Regions from separate parts of the Micromonospora sp. NBC_00860 genome, predicted to be linked through region 1. Evidence: predicted binding sites of a transcription regulator. Region 1 holds the regulator's gene; each other region holds the start of a gene.
The links. The regulator HrcA, encoded in region 1, represses chaperone genes, less so after heat shock. The targets are predictions, from matches to a motif close to GGTTNGCACNCTCNNNNNGAGNGTGCNAACC.
Positions count from the first base shown of each region.

Region 2: the regulator HrcA is predicted to act here: its motif matches at 1,731-1,761, upstream of groES (co-chaperone GroES).
Region 3: the regulator HrcA is predicted to act here: its motif matches at 1,443-1,473, upstream of groL (chaperonin GroEL).

Region 1 is NZ_CP108825.1:76,060-79,334, forward strand. Features, by position in the region: gene OH804_RS00345 (DUF4870 domain-containing protein) at 1-494, opposite strand, end outside; gene hrcA (heat-inducible transcriptional repressor HrcA) at 721-1,743, shown strand; gene dnaJ (molecular chaperone DnaJ) at 1,819-2,964, shown strand; gene OH804_RS00360 (16S rRNA (uracil(1498)-N(3))-methyltransferase) at 2,965-3,275, shown strand, end outside.
Region 2 is NZ_CP108825.1:6,928,213-6,931,487, forward strand. Features, by position in the region: gene ybaK (Cys-tRNA(Pro) deacylase) at 1-359, opposite strand, end outside; gene OH804_RS32120 (THUMP-like domain-containing protein) at 439-1,635, opposite strand; gene groES (co-chaperone GroES) at 1,895-2,209, shown strand; gene groL (chaperonin GroEL) at 2,280-3,275, shown strand, end outside.
Region 3 is NZ_CP108825.1:6,580,963-6,584,237, forward strand. Features, by position in the region: gene OH804_RS30345 (cold-shock protein) at 1-101, shown strand, start outside; gene OH804_RS30350 (hypothetical protein) at 196-1,395, shown strand; gene groL (chaperonin GroEL) at 1,668-3,275, shown strand, end outside.

The DNA of each region.
Region 1 (3,275 bases):
AGCACCCAGCCGACCAGACCGACGATCGACCAGATGAGCTGGAAGTTGAGCGCTGCCACAGCGTGCGCCCGCACCGTCGGGGACTGGTTGCCGCGTGCCAGCATCGCCACCAGCGGGGCGATCCAGCCGAGCACACCGCCGCTGATGATCATGCCGGCGGCGCCGCCGAAGTGCGCGACCAGCGACCAGGTCTTGTCCTCGTTGTTGGCGTAACCGCCGCCGGGGCCGCCGTAGGCCCCGCCGGCCGGGTAGCCGCCGGGTGGGGGATAGCCCCCGGGCGGGGGGTAGCCGCCTGCCGGAGGGTAGCCGCCTGACGGCGGTTGGTCACCGGTGGGCGGTGGATAGCCACCGGCCGGGGGATAGCCGGCCGGGCCGGGAGCCCCGGACAGTGGTGCGGTGGGCGGCTCGGCCGACGGGTACGGGCCCGGGGAGGTGGGCTCCGGCGGGTAGCTGCCGGCGTCGCCCGACCCGGGAGGGCGAGGAGGTTCAGTCATGGATGTCACGGTAGGGGCCGTTGGCAACGCCGCACCAGAGCGACACCGCCTGGCAGTGCGGGCCGATCGGCCCAACAAGGGTGGCGCGGGCCGCACCGACGGGTGGCCGTTGATCATCGCGTCGACGGGCCCGCCGACGTAGACTGGCACTCGTTACAGTCGAGTGCCAGGACGGCCCGACCGGCCCAGAGTGCCGGTGGCCGACGTGCGACAGGAGGTGCGGAGGATGGGTCTCGACGACCGGAAACTCGCCGTGCTCCGCGCCATCGTCGAGGACTACGTCTCCACCCAGGAGCCGGTCGGCAGCAAGGCGCTGGTCGAGCGGCACCAGCTCGGGGTCTCCCCGGCCACGGTCCGCAACGACATGGCCGTGCTGGAGGAGGAGGGCTACATCCGGCAGCCGCACACCAGTGCCGGCCGGGTGCCCACCGACCGTGGCTACCGCCTCTTCGTCGACCGGTTGTCCCGGGTCAAGCCGCTCAGCCCGGCCGAACGCCGGGCCATCGAGCGCTTCCTGGTCGGCGCTGTCGACCTCGACGACGTCGTACACCGCACGGTGCGGTTGCTCGCCCAGCTGACCCGTCAGGTCGCCGTCGTGCAGTACCCGAGCCTGGCGCGTTCCTCGGTGCGCCACCTGGAGCTGGTGCCGATCTCCACCACCCGGCTCATGCTCGTCATGATCGCCGACACCGGGCGGGTGGAGCAGCGGCTCGTGGAGCTGCCCGGGCCGGTGCCCGCCGACGACGTCACCGACCTGCGTCGACTGATCAACGAGAAGCTCGCCAACGCCCGGTTGTCCGAGACGCCGCCGCTGGTGCAGGCGCTGGTCGAGGAAGCGCCGACCGGGCTGCGTCCGACCATGACCACCCTCGCCACCGTCCTGCTGGAGACGCTCGTCGAGCGGCACGAGGAGCGGATCGCGCTCGCCGGCACCGCGAACCTCACCCGGGGCGGCCTGCTCGACTTCCAGGGCTCCCTGCGGCCGATCCTCGAAGCTCTGGAGGAGGAGGTCGTGCTGCTCAAGCTCATCGGTGAGACCGAGCCGAGCACGACCCGGGTGCTGATCGGCGACGAGAACGAGTTCGACAACCTGCGCGCCGCCTCGGTGGTCAGCACCGGGTACGGCCCGGGCACCACCATCGTGGGCGGCCTGGGGGTGCTGGGGCCCACCCGGATGGACTACCCCGGCAACATCGCCACGGTGCGCGCCGTGGCACGCTACGTGGGCGAGTTGCTGGCCCAGAACTGATTGGTCAGGGCCGATGCGGCCGGCTGCGGCCGCCGACCGGCGCAACGCGAGACGAACATGAGGACACGGAACGCAGTGGCCAGGGACTACTACGGCATTCTCGGTGTGAGCCGGGAAGCCTCCGATGACGAGATCAAGCGCGCCTACCGCAAGCTGGCCCGCCAGTTCCACCCGGACGTCAATCCGGACCCGGAGGCTCAGGAGAAGTTCAAGGACATCAACGCCGCGTACGAGGTCCTCTCGGACGACCGGAAGCGGCAGATCGTCGACCTGGGTGGCGACCCGCTCGCCCCTGGTGGTGGCGGTGCCGGCGGCCCGGGCGGCCCCGGAGGCGCCGGCCCGTTCGTCGGTTTCCAGGACATCATGGACGCGTTCTTCGGCGGTGCTGGCGGTGGCGCCCGTGGCCCACGGCCGCGTACCCGACCGGGCGCCGACGCGATCCTGCGACTCGAACTCGACCTGCACGAGACGGCGTTCGGCGTCGAGGCCCCGATCACGGTCGACACCGCTGTGCTCTGCACCACCTGCTCGGGCGCTGGCACGGCGGCCGGCACGCACCTGGCGACCTGCGAGGCGTGCGGCGGGCGGGGCGAGGTGCAGTCGGTGCAGCGCACCTTCCTCGGCCAGGTGGTCTCCGCCCGGCCGTGCACTGTGTGCCAGGGCTACGGCACCACCATCCCGCACCCCTGCCCCACCTGCGCCGGCGACGGCCGGGTGCGGACCCGCCGCTCGCTGACGGTCAAGATCCCGGCCGGTGTCGAGGACGGCATGCGGATCCGGCTGGCCCAGCAGGGCGAGGTGGGCCCCGGTGGCGGCACCGCCGGTGACCTCTACGTGGAGATCCACGAGCGCCCGCACGACGTGTACTCCCGCAAGGGCGACGACCTGCACTGCCGGGTCACAGTGCCGATGACCGCGGCGGCGTTGGGCACCCGGCTGACCATCAAGACGCTGGACAGCGAGGAGACCGTCGACGTCAAGGCCGGCACCCAGCCGGCCAGCACGCTGCGACTGCGCGCCCGGGGCGTGCCGCACCTGCGCGGCACCGGCCGAGGCGACCTCTACGTGCACCTGGACGTGCGGACGCCGACCAAGCTCGACCCGGACCAGGAGAAGATGCTGCGCGACTTCGCCAAGACCCGTGGTGAGGAGGTCGCCGAGCTGTCCAAGCAGGGCGGCTTCTTCTCCCGGATGCGCGACGCGTTCAACGGGCACGCCTGAGTGTCCGCGCCGCTGTTCCTGGTCGAGGCGCTGCCCACCGGCGACGCGCTGACCCTGGACGGCCCCGAGGGGCACCACGCCGCCACAGTGCAGCGACTGCGCGTCGGCGAGGAACTGCTGCTCGCCGACGGCCGGGGTGGCACGGCGGCCGCCGTGGTCACGGCCGTCGGCCGGGGCAACCTGGAGGTCACCATCACCTCCCGGGGGTACGCGGACGCGCCCGTACCCCGTCTGGTGACCGTGCAGGGCATCGCCAAGGGCGACCGGGGCGAGCTCGCCGTGCAGGCGATGACCGAGGTCGGGGTGGACGA
Region 2 (3,275 bases), 620 kb from region 1:
GATTCGTCCAGCACTGTGGGCAACCGTCGACGCTGCCCGAGCGGGCTGATCCCACCGCGTACGTAACCGGTGGCCCGCTCGGCGACCGCCCGGTCGGCCAATGCCGCCCGCTTGCCGCCGACCGCCGCAGCGAGCGCCTTGAGATCCAGCTCGCCGGTGACCGGCACGACCGCCACGGTGAGCGCGCCGTCGACAGCGGTCACCAGCGACTTGAACACGCGCTCCGGCGCCACGCCGAGGGCCACCGCCACCAACGCGCCGTAGTTCGGGGCGTCCGGCGCCACCCGGTACGGATGGGTGCGATGCGCGATGCCGCGCTTGACCAACAGTGCCGTTGCCGGCGTGCCCTGTCCCGCCACAGCGACGAGGCTAGTCGAGATGGCGCTGGTCGGCCGGCCGGCCACAGCGACACTGGTCGACCGGCCGGCCACGGGGACGCTAGTCGGCCGGGCGGCCGACCAGCACCGTCGGTGCGCCGTCGACCCGGGTGAGCACCAGGCTCGCCGCCGCGTCCCCGGACAGCCGCAGATCCCGCCGAAGCTGCTCCGGGGTGAGCGCCGAACCCCGCTTGAGGATCTCCACGCGGCCCACCCGACGGTCGCGCAACAGTGCCCGCAGGCGCTTGAGCGAGAACGGCAGCACGTCGGTGATCTCCAGGCACCGCGCGTACGGGGTGCGGATCGGCTCGTCGGCGTAGAGGTAGGCGATGCTCGGATCGCCCAGGGTGGCGTCCAGTTCGGTGGCCAGTTCGGCGACGAGGTGCGCGCGGACCACTGCCGGGTCCGGGTCGTACAGGTAGCGGCGCGGCGGCCCGACCGGCGCCTCGGTGGCACCCGAGCCGGTGAGCTGGTGGCGGTGCGCCTCGGCGCCCCGCTGGCGGTAGAGGGTGGCGCGACGAGGCACCTCCGCCAGCTCGCCGCACCAGAGCGCGGCCTCGACCAGATCGCCGTCCACGCCGACCCACTCGGCCTCCGCGCCGGCCGGGATGAGCGCGTGGTCCAGGCCCGGCGCCACCTTCACCACGGTCCGCGGCACCCGCTCGGCCAGGCCGGTGACGAAGTCCCACGGCGGCGAGTAGGCGCGCGGGTCGAAGATCCGCCGCCCGGTGCCGGTGCTGCGGCGGGCCGGATCGCAGAAGACCCCGTCAACCCGTGACACGTCGAACCCGGTCGCGTCGCCGCACTCGACAGTGAACAGCTCGGCCAGCCCGGCCGCCGCGGCGTTGGCGGCTGCCATCGCCGCGGTCACCGGATCGGCCTCCACGCCGTACACCCGGATGCCGGCCCGGGCGGCGGCCAGCGCGTCGGCTCCGAGCCCGCACCCGAGGTCGGCCAGGGTGCGCACGCCGGCCGCGGACAACCGGGCGGCCCGCCGGTCGGCGACCACCCGGCGGGTGGCCTGCTCCAGGCCGGGGCGGGTGAGGAACATCCCAGCGGCGGCCGGGCCGAACTTGCCGACCGCCCGATGGCGCAGCTCGGCCTGAGTGAGGGCCGCCGCCGCCAACGCCGGCGGCACCCCGGTCGCGCGCAGCGCCGACGCCGCGACCAGTGGATCACCGCCGGCCAGCTCGGCCGCCGCCGTGAGCGCGGCCGACCCCTCGGGGGTACGCAGCGCCGCCAGCTGATCGAGATCCACCCGGCCATTGTCCCGGCCGACAGGGAAATCCTGGCTGGCGGGGCGCGACGCGCTGGCACTCTCCTTGACGGAGTGCTAGCCACGGAATAACCTGCGATTAGCACTCTCACCCTGAGGGTGCCAGCTTCCGGGTCTCGCGACCCGGGTGCGCACGCCAGGCGGACCGGCACCCGCGACGACGGCACCGCCCGGTGGCATGAGGCAGATTGACGCTGGTCAGCCCCGCTGGCCAGCAACGAAACCAGTACCCCAGGAGGGTATGCCCGTGACTACCGCGACCAAGGTTGCGATCAAGCCGCTCGAGGACCGCATCGTGGTCCAGGCGAACGAGGCTGAGACCACCACGGCGTCGGGCATCGTGATCCCCGACACCGCCAAGGAGAAGCCGCAGGAGGGCACCGTCCTCGCTGTGGGCCCGGGGCGCGTCGACGACAACGGCAACCGGGTTCCGGTTGACGTGCAGGTCGGCGACACCGTCCTCTACTCGAAGTACGGCGGCACCGAGGTCAAGTACGCCGGCGAGGAGTACCTGGTGCTCTCCGCCCGCGACGTCCTCGCGGTCATCGAGAAGTAAGCAACCGATCAGTGCCACTGCCCCGGTCCGGCTCGCCGGGCCGGGGCAATGGCGCTTCGAAGGGACATTAATGGCGAAGATCCTGAGCTTCTCGGACGACGCCCGGCACCTGCTGGAGCACGGTGTCAACGCCCTCGCGGACGCGGTCAAGGTCACCCTCGGCCCGCGCGGGCGCAACGTCGTCCTGGACAAGAAATTCGGTGCGCCGACGATCACCAACGATGGTGTGACCATCGCCAAGGAGATCGAGCTCACCAACCCGTACGAGAACCTTGGCGCGCAGTTGGTCAAGGAGGTGGCGACCAAGACCAACGACGTCGCCGGCGACGGGACCACCACCGCGACCGTGCTGGCCCAGGCGATGGTTCGCGAGGGTCTGCGCAACGTGACCGCCGGGACCAACCCGGCCGGCCTCAAGCGGGGCATCGACGCGGCGGCCACCAAGGTCTCCGAGGCGCTGCTCGGCCGTGCCGCCGAGGTCACCAGCAAGGAGTCGATCGCGAACGTGGCGACGATCTCCGCGCAGGACTCCACGATCGGCGACCTCATCGCCGAGGCGATGGAGCGCGTCGGCCGCGACGGTGTCATCACCGTCGAGGAAGGCTCGATGCTCACCACCGAACTGGACGTGACCGAGGGTCTCCAGTTCGACAAGGGCTTCATCTCGCCGAACTTCGTCACCGACCTGGAGAGCCAGGAGTCCGTCCTCGAGGACGCGTACATCCTGGTCACCACCCAGAAGATCTCGGCGATCGAGGAGCTGCTGCCGCTGCTGGAGAAGGTCCTGCAGAACAGCAAGCCCCTGCTGATCATCGCCGAGGACGTGGACGGCCAGGCGCTCTCCACCCTGGTGGTCAACTCGCTGCGCAAGACCCTCAAGGTCTGCGCGGTCAAGGCCCCGGGCTTCGGTGACCGGCGCAAGGCGATGCTCCAGGACATCGCGATCTCCACGGGCGCCGAGCTGGTCGCCCCGGAGCTGGGCTACAAGCTCGACCAGGTCGGCCTGGAGGTGCTCGGCACCGCCCGGCGCGTCGTGGTCGACAAGGAGAACACCACGATCGTCGAC
Region 3 (3,275 bases), 970 kb from region 1:
TGGACGGTTACAAGGCGCTGGACGACGGTCAGCGGGTCGAGTTCGAGGTCGCCCAGGGCCAGAAGGGCCCACAAGCGGAGCACGTACGCGTCATCGGCTGAACTTCCTGGCCGATTGCCCCGTGAGTCGGGGCTGCGGCAGGGGCCCGCAGCCGGGAAGATCGTGAACCGTTCCAGCCCAAGCTGAGGAGCGTTCATGACCGACCAGCCACCCCCGCCCACTCCGTCCCCCGGGTCGGGGGAGCCGGACCCGTCCTCGCCCGCCGGCAGCCCTGGCCACTCCGGTCCGCCGCCCGGCTGGGGGCCGGGCATGCCTCCGGCCGGCCACTCCGGTCCGCCGCCCGGCTGGGGGCCGGGCATGCCTCCGGTCGGCCAGGCCGGTCCACCGCCCGGCTGGGATCCCGCGCAGGGTGCCTGGGGTGCGGCCCCGCCGCCGCAGGGCTGGGTGTTCCCGCCCACCGGGGGTTACCCGCCCGGGTCGGGTCCCTACGGCGGGCAGCAGTGGTATCCGGGGGCGCCGGTTGGCTGGTACCCGCCGGGTTACGGGTTCGACCCGAACGACGCCCTGGTCACGCCGCCCGGTGCCGGCATCGGCGGTTGGTTCAACAGGTGCGGGGGAGCGCTGCGTCGGGGCTGGCGGCAGTTGGTGCCGATCATGCTGCTCACCCAGGTGCTGCCGGCGGCGGTGCTCTCGGTGATCGCCCTCGGGGTGGACCCGTCGGCGAAGTGGGCCGCCCAGGCCGATGGTGCTCCTGGCGCCGCGCTGCCGGACAACTTCGCCGCCGAGTTGGGGAGCCTCCTCCTCGTGCTGGTCGGCGGCAGCCTGTTGGTGGGCGTGGTGCAGGCCGTCGGGTGGGCCTCGGGCAGCTGGGTGATCACCCGCCAGGCCGCCGGCCAGCCGGTCAGCCTGGAGTCGGCGCTGCGCTACGGCCTTCGTCGGGCGCTCGGGCTGTGGGGCTGGACCCTGTTGGTCAGTCTGCTCATCGGCGTCGGTGTCTGTTTTTGCGTGCTGCCGGGCATCTACCTGGCCTTCGCGCTGAGCATGGCCGGCCCGGTCTATCTCTTCGAACGCCACAACCCGATCGGTCGTTCGTTCCGGATGTTCCACGACCGGCTCGGCCTGCTACTCGGGCGGGTCGCCCTGGTCGCCCTGGCGGTGATCATCGTGAGTGTGGTCTCCAGCTCCCTGGAGGGGGTGGGCACCTCCGCCTTCGGTACGGATCCGTTCGCGTCGCCGGGTAACGCGGCCGGAGTGGTGGTCGTGATCGGGATCACCGCCGTGCTGGCCCTGCCGGCCCACCTCGCCCAGATGATCGGTCTGCTGGTGACGTACGCCGAGCAGCGCGCCCATGAGGCGCCGGTGAACAGCCCTGGACTGGCTGCGGAACTCGGCTGAGCGGCGGCATCGTGCTTGCACTCGGCAGGGGAGAGTGCTAAACAAGTCATTGGCACTCGCATACCGTGAGTGCCAATGGTCGGGACGGTGGGGCCAGGTTGCACCGGCGTGGAGACGCCGGGGCGACACATGGCCGGTCGTCGCGGGCTATCCGGCCCGGCCGAAGGACGTCGTCGTCGCCAGGTGGCGACGTCCCAAGGTGCGTACACCAGGCGGCCCATCCGGGGCACACATCTCGGGTGGCCCGTGAGTGTCCAGGAGGACAACGCCGTATGGCCAAGATGATCGCGTTCGACGAAGAGGCGCGCCGCGGCCTCGAGCGGGGCATGAACCAGCTCGCCGACGCCGTAAAGGTGACCCTCGGCCCCAAGGGCCGCAACGTCGTGCTCGAGAAGAAGTGGGGTGCCCCCACCATCACCAACGATGGTGTGAGCATCGCCAAGGAGATCGAGCTCGAGGACCCGTACGAGAAGATCGGCGCTGAGCTGGTCAAGGAGGTCGCCAAGAAGACCGACGACGTTGCCGGTGACGGCACGACGACGGCGACCGTCCTGGCCCAGGCCCTGGTTCGCGAGGGCCTGCGCAACGTGGCCGCTGGCGCCAACCCGATGGCCCTGAAGCGGGGCATCGAGGCTGCTGTCGCGAGCGTCTCGGAGGAGCTGTCCAAGCTCGCCAAGGACGTCGAGACCAAGGAGCAGATCGCCTCCACCGCCTCCATCTCCGCTGGCGACAGCACCGTCGGCGAGATCATCGCCGAGGCGATGGACAAGGTCGGCAAGGAAGGCGTCATCACCGTCGAGGAGAGCAACACCTTCGGGCTGGAGCTGGAGCTCACCGAGGGTATGCGCTTCGACAAGGGCTACATCTCGGCCTACTTCATGACCGACCCGGAGCGTATGGAGGCCGTCTTCGACGACCCGTACATCCTGATCGCCAACAGCAAGATCTCGTCGGTGAAGGACCTGCTCCCGATCCTGGAGAAGGTCATGCAGTCGGGCAAGCCGCTGCTGATCATCGCCGAGGACCTGGAGGGCGAGGCCCTCGCCACCCTGGTGGTCAACAAGGTCCGTGGCACCTTCAAGTCGGTCGCCGTCAAGGCGCCGGGCTTCGGTGACCGCCGCAAGGCCATGCTGACCGACATCGCCATCCTCGCCGGTGGCCAGGTCATCAGCGAGGAGGTCGGCCTCAAGCTCGACGCCGCCAGCCTCGACATGCTGGGCCGCGCCCGCAAGGTCGTGGTGACCAAGGACGAGACCACCATCGTCGACGGTGCCGGTGACGCCGAGCAGATCCAGGGCCGGGTCAACCAGATCCGGGCCGAGATCGACAAGAGCGACTCCGACTACGACCGGGAGAAGCTGCAGGAGCGGCTGGCCAAGCTGGCCGGCGGCGTTGCGGTGATCAAGGTCGGCGCGGCCACCGAGGTCGAGCTCAAGGAGCGCAAGCACCGCATCGAGGACGCCGTTCGCAACGCGAAGGCGGCCGTCGAGGAGGGCATCGTCCCGGGTGGTGGCGTCGCGCTGGTTCAGGCCGGCAAGACCGCCTTCGACAAGCTCGACCTGGTCGGCGACGAGGCGACCGGTGCGAACATCGTCAAGGTCGCGCTGGACGCCCCGCTGCGGCAGATCGCCGTCAACGCCGGCCTTGAGGGCGGCGTCGTGGTGGAGAAGGTCCGTAACCTCGAAGCGGGTCACGGTCTCAACGCCGCCAACGGCGAGTACGTCGACCTGCTGGCCGCGGGCATCATCGACCCGGCCAAGGTGACGCGCTCGGCGCTGCAGAACGCCGCTTCCATCGCGGCGCTCTTCCTCACCACCGAGGCTGTTGTCGCGGACAAGCCGGAGAAGACCCCGGCTGCCCCGGCTGGCCCGGGTGGCGGG